3 regions of the Idiomarina solivarensis genome follow, and region 1 is predicted to be linked to each of the others. Evidence: predicted binding sites of a transcription regulator. Region 1 holds the regulator's gene; each other region holds the start of a gene.
What was found. The regulator sigma-54, encoded in region 1, starts transcription at its own class of promoters, with help from an activator protein. The targets are predictions, from matches to a motif close to GTTGGCACGNNNNTNGNNT.

Region 1 (3,256 bases):
TGACAAAGGACAAATCTTACTCGACGACAACGATCTCACCCTATTGCCCATGCACGAGCGTGCCCGGCGGGGCATTGGTTATCTGCCGCAGGAAGCTTCCATTTTTCGCAAGCTGACGGTGCGCGATAACTTAATGGCGATTTTAGAGACCCGCAAAGCCTTGTCCGCTAATGAGCGTGAAGAACAGCTGGATGCGTTACTGGAGGAATTCCACATCGGGCACATTGCCAACAGCCTCGGTATGAGCTTATCGGGGGGCGAGCGCCGCCGAGTTGAGATTGCCCGGGCGCTGGCCGCAGAACCTACGTTTATATTGCTGGATGAGCCTTTTGCCGGCGTTGACCCCATTTCCGTCATTGATATCAAAAAGATTGTTGAACATTTAAAGCAACGTGGTATTGGTGTACTAATCACCGATCACAATGTACGGGAAACCTTATCTGTGTGTGAACACGCTTATATCGTCAGTCATGGTGAGCTTATTGCCAGCGGGGATGCAGAAAGTATATTATCGAATCAACAGGTTAAAGACGTTTACCTCGGTGAGCAGTTCACCTTATAACGTGATACCGGGACAGTCATTATGAAGCAAAGTCTGCAGCTAAAAATTGGTCAGCATTTGACCATGACGCCTCAACTTCAACAGGCCATTCGCCTGCTGCAGCTTTCCTCACTCGATCTCCAGGCTGAAATTCAAGAAGCTCTGGACAGTAATCCCTTGCTGGAAGTTGAAGGCGAACATGAAAGCGAAAGCACAGAGCTTCGCAGTCGTGATGAGAGAGACGACAGTCAACGAGATACCTCAGACGTTATAAAAACACAGGAAATGCCAGATGAACTCCCGGTTGACAGTAGCTGGGACGATACCTATTCGAGCCATACTCCCACTAACGGTGCGGCTTCATCGGGCAAGTCATTTGACGGTGACTTTGAGGTCTATCAGGGCGCTACCAGTGAGTCGCTGCAAGATCACTTGCTGTGGCAAATGCAGCTGTCACACTTTTCGGAAGAAGACACCTACATTGCAGAAGCTATCATCGAAGCCATAGATAACAATGGTTACCTGATGGCTGATATTGACGAAATCATTGAGGCTGTGCGATTACCTGACGTCGGTGCCGAAGAAGTCTGCATGGTGCTCAAACGCATCCAACACTTCGATCCTGTCGGCGTCGGAGCCCGCAGTGTCAGCGAATGCCTGGCAATTCAATTGCGTCAGCTAAGCCAGGATAACGACTATAAAGAGATTGCTTTATGCCTGGTCACTGAGCATATGGATCTCCTCGGAAACCGAGACTTCAGAACAATCCAGCGCAAGCTAAAATTATCGGAAGATGACTTGCGCCAGACCATGCGACTCATCCAACAGCTGCACCCTCACCCGGGCGAGCAAATTGCCCAGCAACCGGTGGAATATGTCATCCCCGATGTCGCCGTGACAAAAAAAAATGGCCGCTGGATGGTCGAATTGAATCCTGACAGCGTACCTAAATTAAAAGTGAATGAAGAATACGCTGCGCTGAGCAAAGCGGCGAAGTCCACTGCCGACAGCCAGTACTTAAAAAACCACACGCAAGAAGCTCGTTGGTTTATAAAAAGCCTGGAGAGCAGAAACGAAACCTTACTGAAAGTAGCCAACTGCATAATACAACGTCAGCAAGGTTTTTTTGAACATGGTGAAGAGGCTATGAAGCCAATGGTTCTGAACGATGTTGCTGAAGCAGTGGATATGCATGAAAGTACTATTTCGCGGGTAACAACACAGAAATACCTGCACTGCCCGCGGGGCGTATTCGAACTAAAATACTTTTTCTCCAGCCATGTGAGTACCGAGGCTGGAGGTGAGTGTTCAAGCACAGCAATACGTGCTTTAATTAAGAAGATGGTCGCTGCTGAAAATCGTAGTAAACCATTAAGTGATAGCAAAATTGCTGAACTGATAGCCGAACAAGGTATCCAAGTAGCAAGGAGGACAATTGCGAAGTACCGGGAATCGTTAAACATTCCATCATCGAGTCAACGCAAGAGTCTTTTGTAACTTTGTTAACTGCAAGAAGGAAGACGTTATGCAAATTAATTTGACCGGTCACCACATCGATATTACCGACGCTTTACGTGACTACGTAGACACAAAATTTGCCAAGCTGGAAAGACACTTTGACCATATTACCAATGTTCACGTCATCCTAAATGTTGAAAAAACGATTCAAAAAGCGGAAGCTACGCTGCATGTAAACGGCGGCGAGATTTTCGCTGATGCAAAACACGACGATATGTACGCGGCCATCGACGGTTTAATTAATAAACTGGACCGTCAGGTGATTAAACACAAAGAAAAAATGAAACAACATTAACCCATGCAACTGAGTGAATTGTTAAGCGCCGACTGCACCAAGTGTGCAGTCGAGAGCGCCAGTAAAAAACGACTGCTTGAAACCATTAGTCAAATTGTTGCTCCTAAATTATCAGGCATTACTCGCCATGATATTTTCGAGAGCCTGATAAACCGTGAGCGTTTAGGCAGTACCGGAATTGGACTTGGCATAGCAATTCCCCATGGCCGGTTACCGAACGCTAATCATCCTGTGGCCGTTTTACTAACGCTGGACGAACCAATAGAGTTTGATTCTATTGATAATCAGCCAGTGGACATTATATTCGCTCTGTTAGTACCTGAATCTGAACACGAAAATCATTTACAAACTCTGGCGGCAGTTGCCCGGAGAATGAATGACAAAGATTGCACGCGGGCGCTGCGCCAGGCTGACTCTGATAAAACCTTATATCAATTATTTGTTGGCGAAGGTGAGCAGTCGCCATGCAACTGATTATTGTTAGTGGACGTTCAGGCTCCGGTAAGACCATTGCTTTACGTGTACTCGAAGATCTCGGTTTTTACTGTGTCGATAACTTACCGATAAGCTTATTACCGACACTCGTCCATGCCGTTATAGACCAGTACCAAAAAATAGCCATTAGTATCGATGTTCGTAATTTACCCGAGCACTCTGAAGAGCTGCTGGATTCACTCAATTTCTTGCCAAAAGGTGTCGAACCGGAAATCTTATTTATTGATTCGGACGACAATACCTTACTAAAGCGCTTTGGTGAAACTCGGCGATTACACCCGCTGTCACAAAAAGAGCTGCCTTTACTCGAAGCACTTCAGGCAGAACATAAGATGCTTGAACCTATAATGGAGCGTGCCACCTGGCGGCTGGACAGCAGCGATTTGTCCCTGCACCAATTAAGCGAG
Region 2 (3,256 bases), on a different contig from region 1:
TCTTCATCTTTGTGCAGGTCCGGTAATTGCAGGCTGCCATCAGCACCGAAACCAACCGCACTCTCATCAAATTGTGAGGATAACAGATCAATGGTTTCATCGCCCATTGATTCCTCATCAAGGAAGGCTTCCGCATCGTCCTCAACACCCGATTCAGGATTCATCAGCTTCTTCAGCATGGGGCGAACAACCGCCATGATTAAGACGACAATAACCAGAGCACCAATAATCAGGCGGAAAGCCCGCCAAAACCAGGGCTCTTCCCACAAGGGTATTTCGCCCGTACCCAAATCAGGTAGCTTCGCAAAAGGAACCGACACCACTTCAATACTGTCGCCGCGGTTAATATCAAAGCCCAAACCACCTTGCAGCAGTCGGCGAATATCCGCCATCTCTTCAGCACTCGCTGGCTGTGGCTGAGTTTCACCCGCTTCGTTCGTTGTCGTTTTTTGATTTACCGCAACGGACACACTTAAGCGTTCAACCGTGCCGGTTTGACTGCGCGTATAAGTGACCGAGTTATCAAGCTCGTAATTTCTGGTCGCTTCCCGGTGAGTGCTTCCGCTCACACCACCTGCCGTTTCGCCGTTTCCGGCTTCTTCGGGAATATTGGAATCCAATGGAGGCTGGTTTGATAAAGCGCCCGGAATACCGCCAATTGCACTGCCGATATTCCGGTTTTCTACCGTCATTTCGCTGCGAATAGCAGGCATGTCCGGATTAAACTGACGTTGCGTCTCTTCGCGCTGGGTAAAGTCCATGGTCACATCCACCTGCGCGGTGTAATTATCGTAACCCAGTACCGGAATTAAAATGCTGTCAATTTTTTCCAGATACTCTTCTTCTCGCTTTTGTTCGAGCTGGTATTCTCGAGAACTTTTTGCCGCCAGAGCGCTCTGCGAACCCGAGTTAAGCAGTCGTCCAGCCTGGTCAGTTACCGTCACTTGCGCCGTGTTTAAACCAATAACAGACGACGCAACCATATCAACAATGGAAGCCACTTCCTCTTCGTTCAAGGAGCTGCCGCCACGAACATCTAACATGACAGACGCTTTCGGGTTCTTTTCTCTGCGGGCGAAAACATTTTCTTTAGGAACTGCTAGTAACACTCGTGCTGCCGAAACTTTTTGGATTTCTTCAATGGCCCGCGCAAGCTGCACTTCGCGGGAGTGAATCAGACGCTCACGTTCCAGCCGCTGGCTAACACCAAAGCCTGGTTCGCTCATTAATATCTCTGAACCATTATTTGTCGAGTTGCCATAATCAACACCAGCCCGGGTTAACTGCAGCTTGATACTCTCATACTGTTCTTCCGGCACAGAAACGGTGTTGCCGTCTACTTTGTACTCAACACCATTAGCATCCATGTAATCCAGGGTGCTGATCAACTGAGGTGTTTCTAAATTACCCAGGGGTCGATAAGTCGCCTCTTGTGCCCACAACATAATAAAAACAGCAATAGCAACGCAGATGGCCAAAGCCAGTACGACAATAACCTGACGCAACATATCAAAGTTACCCAACATTGACATAAAGCCAGATTTTTCATTGCCACCATCATCGCCGGAATTATTGCGGTCAGGTATGTCGGTATCTTGTACCATTAAATCAGTTGATTCAGCCACGACTCATATCTCCAGTGCTGCTACGGTTATACCGGCATTGACATTATTTCTTTGTACGCTTCAACAACTTTGTTGCGTACCTGAACAGTCGCTTCAAACGCTATACTCGACTTTTGACTGGCAATCATGGTTTGCTCCAGGGTCACATTAGGATCGCCCAGCTCCATTCGCGTTTTTAAATCGCCGGAGGTTTGCTGCAACTCATTGACGTTATCCAGCGCATTTTTCAGCATGTTGGAGAAGTCTGCCTGAGCGGTATTGCCTTGCAGGGTGTTGATATTGGTCGGCTGATCACGCTGAGATGCCTGCGTCGCCATCGACTGTAACTGTTGGTAAAGTGCGTTTGCTTCCACTTTCATAATTCACCCCGTCAAAAATTCATCACTGACTGTCTTTAGGGATAACTATGCAAGCTAAATGCCAACTTTCAGGAAGAGACCGATTAGGCAAAGAAAAGCCCTGCAAAACAGGGCTAATTGTGTTGCCGCCTTTTTAGGAAGCCCTAAGACCCTGTCAGCGCGAGGCCTTGTTCACGAATTTTTGCCAGTTTATAGCGCAGGGTTCGCGGACTAATACCCAGTTCATCAGCAACGGGTTGACGCTTGCCCTGATGACGCTGAAGTGCTTCTTTTATGATCTGATATTCTTGATGGAAAAGCGATTCGTCGAGGTTTTCCAGTTTGCTTTCCGACGTACTCACTTGCTCAGGAAAAACACTTGCCGACTCCGAAGCCTCGTTCAATTCCAGCATTAAATCATCCGGTTGAATTTCACTACCACGGTGTAATACAAGTGCTCTCTGCACAACATTTTCCAGTTCACGAACATTGCCTGGCCAGGAGTAACGTTGCAGACGTTGTATTGCTGCGTTCGAAAAGCTGACCGGGTTTTTAATGCCTGAGCGCTGCTTATGTCGTTGTAGTAAATTTTCGGCTAAAGGAACAACATCGGCAGGCCGTTCACGCAGCGACTTCCAGTGCAAAGGAAAAACGTTTAAACGGTACATTAAATCTTCTCGTAGCTGCCCTTCACTAACAGCTTGTTGCAAGTCTCGGTTGGAAGTGGCAATTAAGCGCACATCCAGTTGAATCGTTTTACGGGAACCCAGTCGTTCGACCTGACGCTCCTGGATAACCCTCAGCAGTTTTGCCTGCAAGTGTATTGGCATTTCAGTCACTTCGTCGAGCAACAAAGTCCCTCCCTGCGCCAACTCAAACTTTCCGGGGGATGACTGATTAGCACCGGTAAACGCACCTTTTTCATAACCAAACAGCATCGACTCCAGCATATTTTCAGGTATCGCTGCACAGTTAATTGCAATAAAAGGGCCCTGTGCACGCTCAGAATGCTGATGGATATATCGCGCAAGCACTTCTTTACCCGTCCCACTCGGCCCGGTCACCATCACACTGGCATCACTGCTCGCCACTTTACGGGCCATACCCAGTATCGCCTGACTAGATTCTTCCTCAGCAACTGGCTCAATGTCATTAATAGCACCGTCCGGCAAGTAACGCTGAACCAAGGTTTGCAGCCTTTCAATCGAAAAGGGCTTAGTTAAATAATCGATCGCGCCTTCACGCATGGCGACAACAGCGTCATCCACCTTGGCAAAAGCCGTCATCATAATA
Region 3 (3,256 bases), on a different contig from region 1:
CCAGCTTTACTATGGCGGAAGGTATCAGCAGCTTATCAGACCAATTTGGACAGTTTGCTAAAGACATGACCTCGAATCAGGCGCTGCAGGCTTCGACTATGGTTGGGCGCCGAGTGTTAGTACCCACTGACCAGGCTAACGTTGAAGCCGGGGCTGGGGTAAGCGGGATGATCGCGACAACTCAGACGGCTCAGAATGTAAAAGTCAATATTAAAGACTCTACTGGCTCTTTGGTGAAAACGATTGACCTTGGTGATGTACCGCAGGGTACCAAAGAATTTGAGTGGGACGGCGTGATGGCTAACGGGCAGCAAGCTCCAGCGGGAAATTACTCTTTCTCCGTTAACGCCAATATTGGTGGGAAGACCGAAGAATTACCATTACAGATGCACGCCCGCGTGCAAAGTGTCAGCACCGGCGGAGACCGCGGTGTGATTTTGAATCTTAAAGGATTAGGTGGCATCAAGCTTTCTGATGTGACTGAAATTAGCTAACAGGTGAGGTGACCTATGTCATTTAATATTGCACTCAGCGGTATCAACGCATCGCAGAAAGATCTGGATACGACCGCTAATAACATTTCAAACGTGAAAACAACCGGCTTTAAACAGTCTAGAGCTGAGTTTGCCGACGTTTATGCAACCAGCATTTTTAATGCCGGCAATACAAAAGTGGGCGACGGTGTTTTGACATCCAGTGTTGCTCAGCAATTTAGTCAGGGAACGCTGGAGTTTACCGAAAATGCTCTGGATATGGCGATTGGTGGTAACGGTTTCTTTGCGACCACTGATGATATCGGCTCGCGTGATATGACGTATACCCGCTCTGGTGCTTTCAAACTAAACGACGGTAAATTTATTGTCGATAATCAGGGAAACTACCTGCAAGGCTATCAGGTGAATGCGCAAAGTGGCTCGCCATCGTCAACCAGTCTGGCGACTACTCAACCTATCCGGGTTCCTGATGTTGCTGGTGCGCCACAAAGCACGCAGAATATATTTACGAGCTTTAACGTAGACGCACGGCTGTCGCCTATTCCAGTGACAGGCGGTGGTCCTCCGCCAACGTCAAATTTTGATCCATCGAGTCCTGCGACCTACAGTTCATCGACATCGGCAAATGTTTATGACTCGTTAGGTGAATCGCATGTTTTAACGACATACTATGTTAAACGCGCACCTAATACCTGGGACGTATACGCCACTTTTGACGGCAAAGAAATTGATATGGGTACAGCGGCAAACGCTAATGGCGGTGCTGTATCAGCTAACAATACCATAGGCCGTAGAATTATCTTTAACCCAGATGGTACACCTGCGGTAACGCCACCCGACGTGACGTTTGCGCCAGCAACAATCAATATCAATGGTAATGATTATGCAGGTAATCCTTATTTGCCAAATGGTGCTGAAACACCTCAGACAGTCCAGTTTAATTTTCAGGATGAGACCGGAACCACGCCTCCAACCCAGTTCGCTTCTGACTTTGAAGTGACTACGCTAGAGCAGGACGGCACCACCGTTGGCCGCTTGACGAATGTGGATATTGATAAGTCGGGACTAATTGCCGCCACTTACTCTAATGGCGATGTTCGTTACCTGGGGCAAGTGGCGCTGGTTCGCTTTGCGAATGAGCAGGGGCTGACTCAGATCGGCGGGACTAAATGGCGTGAGAGTCTGGACTCTGGTGAGGCGTTAGCCGGTGAAGCGAATACCGGTACTTTCGGTTCGATTGAAGCCTCGGCGCTTGAAAACTCAAACGTCAACCTGACCAAAGAGTTAGTGGATTTGATTACCGCGCAGCGTAACTTCCAGGCGAATTCTCGCTCTCTGGAAGTGAACAACACCATTAATCAGACCATCCTTCAGATTCGATAAAAGGGTTTGACTCGATGAATAACAAAAGACGCCTCAGGGCGTCTTTTTTGTTTTTGGCACGGAATCTGCATCGTATTTAACAATGAACCGAAAATGACAAAATTTTGGCTGGAGGTCAGCTATGGACAAAATGCTTTGGATAGCCATGAGCGGCGCGAAAGAAAATATGAACGCCGTGGCCATAAGAGCGAACAATTTAGCTAACGCCAATACTACAGCGTTTAAAGCCGATTTACAGCAGGCGCGCTCAATGCAGGCTTTCGGTGAGGGCTTGCCGACCCGTGTTTTTTCAATGACAGAGAGTCCAGGGCAAAGTTTTGCCAGTGGCCCGCTGCGGACAACCGGCCGGAATCTTGACGTTGCCATTAAAGATCAGGGCTGGATTGCAGTGGACAACGGCACCGGCAATGAACGCTATACCAGAAACGGTAGTCTGGAAGTGGGAACCGATGGGTTATTAAAAAACTCGACAGGGGAAACCGTATTAGGCGAGAACGGGCCAATATTCGTGCCTATGCCAATTGATAACTTGGTTATAGGAGCCAATGGCAACGTGTCGATACGACCGATGGGAGCACCGCCGGACGTGATGGAAGTGATCGATCGGATCAAGTTAGTCAATCCACCCAATGGCAACCTTGAAAAAACCAGTGACGGACTTTTTAAGCTAAAAGACGATCAGCAGGCTTTGGCGGACGCCAATGTTAAATTGCAAATTGGGGTTCTGGAAGGCAGTAACGTCAACAGTATTGAAGAAATGACCAATATGATTGCGCTCCAGCGCCAGTACGAAATGAACGTCAAATTAATGAAAACGGCCGATGAGAACGCTCAGCGTTCTGAGTCGCTGATGAGAATGAGCTAAGCGTAGCCGAGGAGAAACACTATGAACCCAGCATTATGGATCAGTAAAACCGGACTGGATGCGCAGCAACGCGATATCTCAGTCATTTCCAACAACCTGGCGAACTCCAGCACCATTGGCTTTAAGAAAAGTCGCGCAGTGTTTGAAGATTTGCTGTATCAAAATATTAACCAACCGGGTGGTCAGTCGGCTCAGGATACTGAATTGCCAAATGGTTTAATGCTGGGTGCCGGTACCAAAGTAGTGGCAACGCAAAAATCACATACCCAAGGTAACGTGCAGACAACCGACAATTCGCTTGATGTGATGATTGACGGAAAAGGTTTTTTCCAGGTGTTAATGCCAGACGGCAACATTTCCTACACCCGAAATGGGCAGTTTTCACTGAACGAAGAAGGGGAAATGGTGACCTCAGGCAATGGCTATACCATTGAGCCTGCAATCCAAATTCCTGAAGATGCGATGTCCGTCAATATTTCGCAGGAAGGCCAAGTGACGGTTACTCAGCCGGGAA

Region 2: the regulator sigma-54 is predicted to act here: its motif matches at 2,032-2,050, upstream of fliE (flagellar hook-basal body complex protein FliE).
Region 3: the regulator sigma-54 is predicted to act here: its motif matches at 1,930-1,948, upstream of flgF (flagellar basal-body rod protein FlgF).

What each region holds. Positions count from the first base shown of each region.
Region 1 is NZ_JAVFHZ010000003.1:66,113-69,368, reverse strand. Features, by position in the region: gene lptB (LPS export ABC transporter ATP-binding protein) at 1-562, shown strand, start outside; gene RBK99_RS06200 (RNA polymerase factor sigma-54) at 584-2,038, shown strand; gene hpf (ribosome hibernation promoting factor) at 2,067-2,354, shown strand; gene ptsN (PTS IIA-like nitrogen regulatory protein PtsN) at 2,358-2,828, shown strand; gene rapZ (RNase adapter RapZ) at 2,819-3,256, shown strand, end outside.
Region 2 is NZ_JAVFHZ010000010.1:19,363-22,618, forward strand. Features, by position in the region: gene fliF (flagellar basal-body MS-ring/collar protein FliF) at 1-1,604, opposite strand, end outside; gene fliE (flagellar hook-basal body complex protein FliE) at 1,652-1,984, opposite strand; gene RBK99_RS13100 (sigma-54-dependent transcriptional regulator) at 2,128-3,256, opposite strand, start outside.
Region 3 is NZ_JAVFHZ010000006.1:161,473-164,728, reverse strand. Features, by position in the region: gene flgD (flagellar hook assembly protein FlgD) at 1-494, shown strand, start outside; gene flgE (flagellar hook protein FlgE) at 510-1,877, shown strand; gene flgF (flagellar basal-body rod protein FlgF) at 1,999-2,742, shown strand; gene flgG (flagellar basal-body rod protein FlgG) at 2,764-3,256, shown strand, end outside.